Regions from separate parts of the Kitasatospora sp. NPDC002227 genome, predicted to be linked through region 1. Evidence: riboswitches for the same ligand, from Rfam matches in the RefSeq annotation. Region 1 holds a riboswitch; the other holds the start of a gene.

Region 1 (5,127 bases):
GCCAGACCACGCCCTCCAGGTCCGCAGCAGCCATGCCGTTGTACGTGTTCTGCATCGTCATTCTCCCGAGCTGCCTGGCTTTCGCCTCACTTGACGTGATGATAGCCCGAATGCACGTGCATCAGCACGGGCAATTGCGCGTGCATAAGCCACTGTCACTGGCCTCTTCTTCCGCTCCGACAAGCACAGTTGACGCCCCGTAAGAGGACATATTCGGGCGAATGACGACTGGTTCGATGACGCCCCGTACCGGGAGGGCGCCACCGCGTTGATCTTCGACCCGCTTGATCGACTCACGGTCCGTCACCTTGGCCGGTCCATGTGACCAGCATCACGCGGAATACGGGCTTACGCTTGCCCGGATTCGGGCAACGGGCCAGTTGATCACCTGTTATGTCCGCTCATGTCCTGATTGACCGTCGATGCCCGGGGCGTGGACGGGAGCCGCCTGCGTACATGTCGGCGTAATGTCCTACGATCTCCGCCATGAGCACCGCAGCCATCCCGGGCGCGCCACTGCCCGTCCGCACGCCAGGCTCCCGCGCGCGGGGGCGCCACCGCCGCCCCGAGCGTCCCGAGATCCCGACCGGAGCCCCGGCCCTGGTGCTGGCCGTCCCCGCCACGGCCGGGCCCGAGGCCCGCCCCGTCGTCGACGAGCTGCTCTCCGTCGTGCGCGGCGAGCAGCCGGGCATCGAGGCCGCCGCCGGGTACCTGGCGAGCCCCGAGGGCGAGGACGCCCCCACCGTCGCCGAGCTGCTGGCCCGGGCCGCCGAGGCGGGCCTGCCCGCCCCGGTGCTGGTCCCGCTGCTGGCGGGCCCGCACGACTACCTGGCCGAGCTGCGCGGGCTCGCCGCCGAGCACGGTGCCGTCGTCACCGACGTGCTCGGCCCGCACCCGCTGCTGGCCGAGGCCGTGCACGTCCGCCTCTCCGAGGCCGGGCTGGCCCGGGCCGACCGGGCCCGGCTCTTCGCCATCACCACCGCCGCCGACGGCGTGGTGCTGACCACGGTCGGCGGCGAGGAGGCGGCTGCCGCCGCCGGGATCACCGGCGTGCTGCTGGCCGCGCGCCTCGCGGTGCCGGTGGTGGCCGCGGCGCTGGACGTGCCGGGTTCGGTGGCGGCCGCCGTCGCCCACCTGCAGCAGACCGGTTCGCAGCGCCCGGCGCTGGCCCCGCTGGTGATCGGCCCCGAGGCCGACCCGGAGCTGCTGGCCACCGCCGCGGAGGAGACGGGCTGCCCCAGCGCCGCCCCGATCGGCACCTACCAGGCCGTCGGCCAGCTGATCGCCTCCACCTACCTCGCCGCCCTCCCGGCCCCCGCCGAGCCGGCCGAGGCCCCTCAGCCGGAGCCCGTGGCCGGCCCGGTGGCCCAGCCCGCCGAGTAGCCCTCCCCGCGCCTCCGTACGGCCCGTCGACACCCCGTGTCGGCGGGCCGTTCGTCATGCCCCCGGCGCGGGCCTTGGCCCCCGGCCCGGCAGGACCTTCGACCCTGGCGGCCAGGCTTTACCGCAGCTTGACCGAACTGTGTCACCTGCCGCCCGCGGCGGAATCGCCGTCAGTCCACAATTCTGAGCCACCGCCAGTTCCGCCGTGCGGCACAGGGTTTGACGGTATGCGAGCCATCGCCGTGGAATTGGCCGGATTCCGGCGCCGGTAAATGGTTTGAAGATGATCTGTGATGGCGGTCACAGTGTTTGCAGATTCAACTTAAGTCTGCCTAATGTCCTCCCGTTCGTGGTCACACGGACCCAGCTCATCCGGGACGCCGAGTCCTGCCGCCGGGCGAGCTGGCAGCGCAGAAACGCACCACGGCAGGGGCGGGGGAACCAGGTAAGTCGCCCGGAGGCGGTCCAGCGGACCGCGGCCGGGCTTGGGGTGAAGCCGTGCTCAGCACGGCCGGGCAACTCCAGCCCGAATCCGACAGCTCACCTCGCAGGCGTGGGAGAGGAACGCATCTTCATGCTGCCCATCAACGCGACCAAGCGTGCCCGCCGTCTGATCGCCGCCACCGGTGTCGTCGGCCTCGGTCTGACCATCCCCTGCCTGACCGCCGGTGCCGCCTCGGCCGCCTCCGTCTCCACCTGGGACAAGGTCGCCCAGTGCGAGAGCAGCGGCGACTGGAGCATCAACACGGGCAACGGCTTCTACGGCGGCCTGCAGTTCACCTCGAGCACCTGGGCCGCGTACGGCGGTCACGACTACGCCGCGCAGGCCAACCAGGCCACCAAGGACCAGCAGATCTCCGTCGCCGAGAAGGTGCTCGCCGACCAGGGCCCCGGCGCCTGGCCGGTCTGCTCCATCCAGGGCGGCCTGACCCGCGGCGGCGCCGCCCCGCAGGTCGACACCTCCGCCAAGTCGAGCGCCCCGGCCAAGTCCGAGTCCTCCGACGCCGCCGCGCCGACCGCCGACTCCGGCTCCAAGTGGGGCCACCGCGGCGAGCACAACTGGGGCCAGCAGGCTGCCGCCCCGGCCGCCGGCACCGGTACGTACACCGTGGCCGAGGGCGACTGGCTCTCCACCATCGCCCAGAAGAACAACGTCCAGGGCGGCTGGGAGAAGCTGTACGACCTGAACAAGTCCGTCCTCACCGAGGGCCCGGACATGATCTACCCCGGCCAGCACCTGAGCCTGGGCACCGCCGTCGCCACCCCGCAGCAGGCCCCGGCCCAGGCCGCCCCGCAGCAGCAGGCCGCGCCGAAGGCCACCACCCGCACCACCTCGGCCAAGCGCTCCGGCGCCCCGGCCAAGGCCGCCGAGGCGCAGGCCCCGGCCGCGACCGGCAGCATGGCCGCCGCGATCGCCTTCGCCGAGTCCAAGCTGGGCCAGGCGTACGTCTACGGCGGCACCAGCGACGGTGGCTGGGACTGCTCGGGTCTGACCCAGGCCGCGTTCCGCCAGGCCGGCATCTCCCTGCCGCGCGTCGCGGCCGACCAGGCCGACGCCACCCACCGCGTCTCGCTGGACAACCTGCAGCCGGGCGACCTGCTCTTCTGGTCGAACAACGGCAGCAACTCGGGCGTCTACCACGTCGCCCTGTACGTCGGTGACGGCAAGTACGTCGAGGCCGCCAACCCGCGGGCCGGCGTGAAGACCGAGACCGTCGCCAACTGGGCGCCGGACTTCGCCGGTCGCATCTGAAACACCGCCTGACCCGCAAGGGCCCACCCGCCGGGGGTGGGCCCTTGCGGCGTCCCCGGGTACCTGGGCATGCTGATCCCACCGACACAGGGGGATGACCATGGCCAAGGTGACCGTCTCGCTCGACGCCGACCTCGCGATCGAGGTCATGATGCTCTCGGGCACCCGCAGCCCGCAGGACGCCGTCGAACTGCTGATCCGCGACTTCCTGGCCCGCGGCCGCCGCACCGAGGCCCGCACCGGCGAGGCCCAGCAGACCCGGCAGCCCGCCGAGCACGACCAGATCGCCGCGGAGGGCTAACCCGCGTCCTTGCGAGGGCGGTCGTTCCGGCGGCGCGTGAAGACCAGGAAGCCCGCGAAGGCCACCACCGCGACGATCACGCCCGCCAGGGTCGCGCCGCGGAACCAGGGCGCGTTGACGTCCATCACCCGCTGGCCCGCGTGCGCGCCGCTGCCGCGGCCGACCACCACGCCGAGCGTCCACAGGTTCGGCAGGGCGAGCAGCACGGCCAGCGCCAGCCAGGCCAGCGTGACCTTCCAGGAGCGTCGGCGGTAGAGGCCGACCCAGGCGGCCATCAGCGGCAGCAGGGTGCAGCTGACGCCCAGGCACAGGCCGAGCACCAGGCCGGTGCTGAGCCGCCCGTCCACGGCGTCGCCGATCCGCTGGGACCACCAGCGCGGGATGGTGGCGGCCAGGACGAAGTACGCGGCCACCACGACCACCAGCAGCCCGCCGCCGAGCAGCAGCCGCTTGCGCCAGTCCCGGTGCGCCGCCGGCTCCGCGGCCTTCGGGGCGCCCACTTCGTCCGTACCGCTCGGCTCCATGATCCGATCGTCACCCCGCACGGGAGCCGGGGAGCCCGGACACGCCGAACGGGGCGCCGTCCGGGGGACACTCCCCCGCACGACGCCCCGCGTCGGAACGGACTACTTCGCGGCCCCCGTCGAGCCGCGCATCACCAGCTCGGGCTGGAACATGAACTCCGCCCGCTGCCCGGGGTTGCCGCCGACCTCCTCCAGGAGGGCGTCCACCGCAGCCGTGGCCATCGCCTCGACCGGCTGGCGGATGGTGGTCAGCGGCGGCTCGGTGAACGCTATCAACGGCGAGTCGTCGAAGCCGACCACCGAGACGTCCTGCGGCACCGAGAGCCCTCGCTGGCGCACGGCCCGGATCGCGCCGAGCGCCATCAGGTCCGAGCCGCAGACGATCGCGGTGCAGCCCTTGTCGAGCAGCGCCCCGGCGGCCGCGTGGCCGCCCTCGACGCTGAACAGGGTGTGGTGCACCAGCGCCTCCGCCTCCTCGGGCGTCTTGTGCAGCACCTCCCGCAGGGCGGCCGTGAAGCCCTCGATCTTGCGCAGCACCGGCACGTACCGGCGCTGGCCGACGGCCAGTCCGATCTGCTCGTGGCCGAGCTCGTGCAGGTGCTGCACGGCCATCCACATCGCCGAGCGGTCGTCCGGGGAGATGAACGGCGCCGAGATCTTCTCGCTGTAGCCGTTGATCAGCACGAACGGCACCTGACGGCCGGTCAGCTTGGCGTACCGGTCGTGGTCGGCGGTGGTGTCCGCGTGCAGACCGGAGACGAAGACGATGCCCGCCACGCCCCGGTCGACCAGCATCTCCACCAGTTCGTCCTCGGTGGAGCCGCCCGGGGTCTGGGTGCAGAGCACGGGCGTGTAGCCGTGGCGGCTCAGCCCCTGCTCGATGACCTGGGCCAGGGCGGGGAAGATGGGGTTGCTCAGCTCCGGGGTGATCAGGCCGATCAGCCCGGCGCTGCGCTGCCGCAGCCGGGTCGGGCGCTCGTAACCGAGCACGTCGAGCGCCGCCAGCACGGACTGCCGTGTGGTGGCGGAGACGCCTGCCTTGCCGTTGAGGACGCGGCTGACGGTGGCTTCGCTGACCCCCGCCTGCGCCGCGATGTCCGAGAGTCGCGCCGTAGTCACGATCCCAGAGCCTATTGCACCCATGTCAGACCGCCCACCAGCTGGTG
Region 2 (5,127 bases), on a different contig from region 1:
TCGACCGACTCCCACACGCTGGTGTACCAAGGCTGGGCGGCCGCCTGGGGCTTGCCCGCCGAGGGCTGGCCGGCGGCGGCGGGGTGGGGGTCGACGGAGACGAAGGAGCTGTCGCCCGGCATCGCGTAGTGCAGCCGCTCGCGGGCCTGGGTGCGGACGAACGCCGGGTCCTGCCAGCGGGCGCGCTCCCGGCTCAGCTGCTCGACCTGCTGCTTCGCGTGCTCCGCCTTGGCCCGCTGGGCCGCGATCTCGGACCGCTGGGCGATGAACTGCCGGGTCGGGTAGGCGAGGATCGCGACGAGCGAGCAGAGCACCAGGACGAGGACGGTCGCCCGGCTGGTGAAGCGCGGGCGCGCCAAGCGGCCCGGGATCTTCCACTTGGCCATCTCGTCGCCCCTCCTCCAGTCGCACCGGTGCCCCGGCACCCACCCTACGGGGTGAGCGCCGGGGCACCGGTCAGGCGTGCTCGGGTGATCAGCCCTCGTACTTGTAGCGCGGGAACGCGCCGCGGCCCGCGTACTCGGCGGCGTCGTCGAGGATCTCCTCGATGCGCAGCAGCTGGTTGTACTTGGCGACGCGCTCGGAGCGGGCCGGGGCGCCGGTCTTGATCTGGCCGCAGTTGGTGGCGACGGCGAGGTCGGCGATGGTGACGTCCTCGGTCTCGCCGGAGCGGTGCGACATCATGCAGCGGTAGCCGTTGCGCTGGGCCAGCTCGACGGCGTCCAGGGTCTCGGTCAGCGAACCGATCTGGTTGACCTTGACCAGCATCGAGTTGGCGGTGCCGGTCTCGATGCCGCGGGCCAGGCGGGCCGGGTTGGTGACGAACAGGTCGTCGCCGACCAGCTGGACCTTGTCGCCGAGGCGGTCGGTCATGGCCTTCCAGCCGTCCCAGTCCTCCTCGTTCAGCGGGTCCTCGATGGAGACCAGCGGGTAGTTGGCGACCAGGTCGGCGTAGTAGTCGATCAGCTCGGAGGCCGACAGCGCCTTGCCCTCGAACTGGTACGCGCCGTCCTTGTAGAACTCGGAGGCGGCGACGTCCAGGGCGAGCGCGACGTCCTTGCCCGGGGTGTAGCCGGCCTTCTTGATGGCCTCGGTGATGAGGTCGAGGGCCTCGCGGTTGGAGTCGAGGTTCGGCGCGAAGCCGCCCTCGTCGCCCAGGCCGGTGGAGAGGCCGCGGTCCTTCAGCACGCCCTTGAGGGTGTGGTAGACCTCGACGCCCCAGCGGACGGCCTCGGAGAAGGACTCCGCACCGATCGGCGCGATCATGAACTCCTGGATGTCCACGTTGGAGTCCGCGTGCGAACCACCGTTGAGGATGTTCATCATCGGGACGGGCAGCACGTGGGCGTTGGGGCCGCCGAGGTAGCGGAACAGCGGGAGGTCGCTGGCCTCGGAGGCGGCGTGCGCGACGGCGAGGGAGACGCCCAGGATCGCGTTGGCACCGAGCGAGGACTTGTCCGGGGTGGCGTCCAGGTCGAGCATGGCCTGGTCGATCAGGCGCTGCTCGGTGGCGTCGTAGCCGACCAGCTCCGGGCCGATCTGCTCGATGACGGCCAGGACGGCCTTCTCGACGCCCTTGCCGAAGTAGCGGTTCTTGTCACCGTCGCGCAGCTCCAGCGCCTCGAAGGCTCCGGTGGAGGCGCCGGACGGCACGGCGGCACGGCCGGTGCTGCCGTCGTCGAGACCGACCTCGACCTCGACCGTGGGGTTGCCGCGGGAGTCGAGGATCTCGCGGGCTACGACGACATCAATGGACGGCACGAGGCATCTCCTATGGGGACGATGGCGGAGTCCTTACGCCCAGAGCCTAACCGCACCCGGCCCCGCAGCCGCGCTGACCTTGGCCCTGTCTCACCGTGTGGCCGCCTACTCACCGGTAGTTCACCGGCGGGCGGGCGGCCACGGCGCCGGCCGGGTCAGCCGAGCCGGAGCACCTGGCCCGGCATGATGAGGTCCGGGTTGCCGCCCACGGTCGGCTTGTTGGCGTCGTACAGCGCCTGCCAGCCGCCGTTCACGTGCTGGGCCTGGGCGATGCCCGACAGGGTGTCACCGCTGCGGACGGTGTAGCCGTGGCTCGGCGAGGCCGGCTTGGCGGGCGCCTGGGCCGGGGCCTTGGCGGCCTGCTGCGCCTTCAGCTGCTGAGCCGGGGCGGTGAACTGCCGGTAGACGCTCTGGTGGCTGGTCCAGTACCAGCCGCCGTCCTTCTGGTACCAGTACTTGCCGGTGGCGGCGTCGTAGCCGGCCTTGCCCGGGAAGCCCGGGGCGGCCTTGCTCTCGGCGGGCTTCGCAGGCTTCGCCGCGCGGGTGGAGGTGCCTTCCGAGGAGGTGTCCACGTCGGCGGCCGAACCACCCCCGCCCAGCCCGGCCTTGACCGAGCAGACCGGCCAGGCGCCGGGGCCCTGGGAGGCGAGCACCTTCTCGGCGACGGCGATCTGCTGGCCCTTCGAGGCCTGGTTCGCCTGCGCGGCGTACTGGCCGCCGCCGTAGGCCTTCCAGGTGCTGGAGGTGAACTGCAGGCCGCCGTAGAAGCCGTTGCCGGTGTTGATGCTCCAGTCACCGCCGCTCTCGCAGTCGGCGACCCGGTCCCAGGTCGAGACGGAGGCGGCCTGGGCGCCGGTGGCGGCCAGCAGCGGCAGTGCGAGGCCGACGCCCGCGACACCCGCGACGGCGATGGCCTTCTCGGCCTGGGTGCGGCGACGGTGACGGCCCGAACCGGTGAACAGCATGAAATTCCCTCTCCGCACGCCTACGAAGTGAGCTGTCGGGTTCGGACCGGGAGGTGGCCCGGCCGCTGGGCCTCGGCATTCCATGGCGGAACGTTTCGGCTGACGCGGCTTCACCCCAAGCCGTGGAGGACGGCACCAAACCTGGGTCCTCCGCCCCTGCCCGGGGTCAGGTCGGGTGCCCGGCGGCGCGGCGGGCAGGATTCGGCGTCCCGCGCCCCGGGGTTCGCAGCTGCGAACACCAGGGAGAGTAAGCAGAGCGAACGTCAGATCACAAGCTCATATCGCCTGTATCACACCGGAATTACGGGGCGTCATGGATTGCCTACAAACCGTGGGGATATGTCCGGTTCGATACGTATTCAGAGCTCCGGCCGGCGCCTCCGGCGACGCGCCCGGCGAAGCCCCGGGCGCACCTCCTGACTCATCGTCAACTCCCGTACCGGTGCAGCAGGGCGCGGGCTACGATGGGCCAAGCCGGAGGCTCACAACGCGGAGAGCAAGTGAACGGTTCCAGTCCTGACATCGTCGTGGTGGGCAACGGCGTCATCGGCACCTCGCTCGCGTTCGAGCTGGTGCGGCGCGGGATGCGCGTCGTCCTGGTCGGCGAGCGCTCACGCCCCTTCGCGGCCTCGGCCGCCGCCGGCGCGATGCTGGGCTGCTTCGGCGAGGTCACCACCTCCCTGCTCAGCACGCCGAGCGGCCGGGCCAAACTCGCCACCGACTACCGCGCCAGGTCCGAATGGAGCCGCTGGGACGCCGACCTGAGCGCGGCCTCGGGCGCCGAGGACAGCGTGATCACCGCACGTGGGACGGTGGTCCTGCTCAACTCGATCGGGACGGCCAAGGTCGACTCCGCGAACTTCCGCGCCATCGAGTCGGCGCTGCGCGAGTACCGCGAGCCGTTCGAGCACGTGGACCCGGAGGAGCTCGACTGGCTCTCGCCGGACGAGCTCGCGCGCCCCCTCCGTGCCCTGTACGTCCCCGGGGAGCACGGGGTCGACGCCGACCGCCTGCTGGCCAGACTGGACCGCGCCTTCACCGCGCTCGGCGGCACCACGGTGGACGCGGCGGCCGTCCGGGCCGAGGTCAGGAACGGCCGGGTGACCGGGGTCCGGCTCGCCGACGGCGGGTCGCTGCACTGCGACCGGGTCGTCATCGCCGCCGGGGCGCAGTCGCTGAGCCTGCTCGGCGAGGCCGAGGAGGTGCGCCGAAGGATCCCGCCCATGGTGAGCGGCTACGGCGTCTCCGCCCTCTTCGGCATCAAGGACGGCACCACCAGCTCCTCCGTGCTGCGCAGCCCGAACCGGGCCTTCGCCTGCGGGATCCACTGCCTGCCGCGCGGCAACGGCGTGCTCTACGTGGGCGCCACCAATGTGCTCGTGGAGCAGCCCCGGAGCCACGGCACCGTGCGGGACGTGCAGTTCCTGCTCGAGTGCGCCGTGGACCAGCTCTACTCCAAGCTGCCCGAGGCCTCCCTGCTCGCGATCCAGGTCGGCAACCGGCCGGTGCCCGCGGACGGGTTTCCGCTGATCGGCCCGGCCGGGGTCGACGGTCTCTGGCTGGTGACCGGCACCTACCGGGACGGTCTGCACCAGTCACCGCTGCTCGCCAAGCACGTGGCCGCCATGGTCGAGGGCGGCGGGCCGCTGGTCGAGGAACTCGCACCGTTCACCCCGGTCCGCCCGCCGCTGTCCGCCGGCACCCGGGCCGAGATCGTCGACGGCTGCGTCGACCAGATGATGGCCTCCGGCTACGAGACCCGCTGGCGGGTGACGCCGGAGTGGCCGGTGCGGATCGAGGAGCAGCTGCGCCGCCACTACACCGAGGCCGTGGAGTCGCTGCACCCGGTCTTCTCGCCGCCCCCGGAGTTCGTCCCCAAGCTGACGGAGAGCCTGCGCGCCACCCTCACCGGGTACTACGCCGCCTGGAGCTGAGCCGCCGGGCGCCCGCTCAGCCTTCGTCCGTCCGATGGAGGCGGACCAGCGTGTGCAGGTCGATCTTCCCGTACTTGCGCCGGAAGGCGGCCAGCAGCTGCCCGTGGTTCTCCGTGTCGTCCGGGTCCAGCACCACCACGTCGTAGGCGGCCGAGCCGTCGTGCACCTGCAGGGCCCGCTCCCGGTGGAGCGCCTGGGCCGCGATGATGCCGGGCGACGCCACGAACACCGCGCCGTCGACCGTCACGTAGTGCCCCGCGAGCGGCGTGCCCGGCCTGCCGTCGCCCAGCAGGGTCAGCCTGGTGGTCATGAACTCGTCCAGGCTGATGGTGGCCGCGTCGCTCCACAGCTCGCTGTAGCGCGCCTCCACGAAGGCTCCGATGGGCGAGTTCATGGGGATCTCCAGGTGCGAGCCCTCCTCCGCCAGGCGGTCCGTCGGCAGGAAGGAGATCAGGCTGCGGTCGTCC

The links. Region 1 has a riboswitch for cyclic di-AMP ahead of ABT095_RS34350 (transglycosylase family protein). Riboswitches for the same ligand answer to the same signal wherever they lie in the genome.
Region 2: another riboswitch for cyclic di-AMP. It lies ahead of ABT095_RS03260 (transglycosylase family protein); the one in region 1 lies ahead of ABT095_RS34350 (transglycosylase family protein).

Annotation. Positions count from the first base shown of each region.
Region 1 is NZ_JBEOWY010000062.1:13,862-18,988, forward strand. Features, by position in the region: gene ABT095_RS34340 (DUF397 domain-containing protein) at 1-55, opposite strand, end outside; gene ABT095_RS34345 (sirohydrochlorin chelatase family protein) at 487-1,383, shown strand; cyclic di-AMP (ydaO/yuaA leader) riboswitch at 1,791-1,952, shown strand; gene ABT095_RS34350 (transglycosylase family protein) at 1,937-3,136, shown strand; gene ABT095_RS34355 (hypothetical protein) at 3,237-3,437, shown strand; gene ABT095_RS34360 (DUF7937 domain-containing protein) at 3,434-3,961, opposite strand; gene ABT095_RS34365 (LacI family DNA-binding transcriptional regulator) at 4,064-5,104, opposite strand; gene ABT095_RS34370 (glycoside hydrolase family 13 protein) at 5,106-5,127, opposite strand, start outside.
Region 2 is NZ_JBEOWY010000002.1:309,907-315,033, forward strand. Features, by position in the region: gene ABT095_RS03250 (FtsB family cell division protein) at 1-386, opposite strand, end outside; gene eno (phosphopyruvate hydratase) at 475-1,761, opposite strand; gene ABT095_RS03260 (transglycosylase family protein) at 1,917-2,726, opposite strand; cyclic di-AMP (ydaO/yuaA leader) riboswitch at 2,728-2,909, opposite strand; gene ABT095_RS03265 (NAD(P)/FAD-dependent oxidoreductase) at 3,227-4,660, shown strand; gene ABT095_RS03270 (hypothetical protein) at 4,677-5,127, opposite strand, start outside.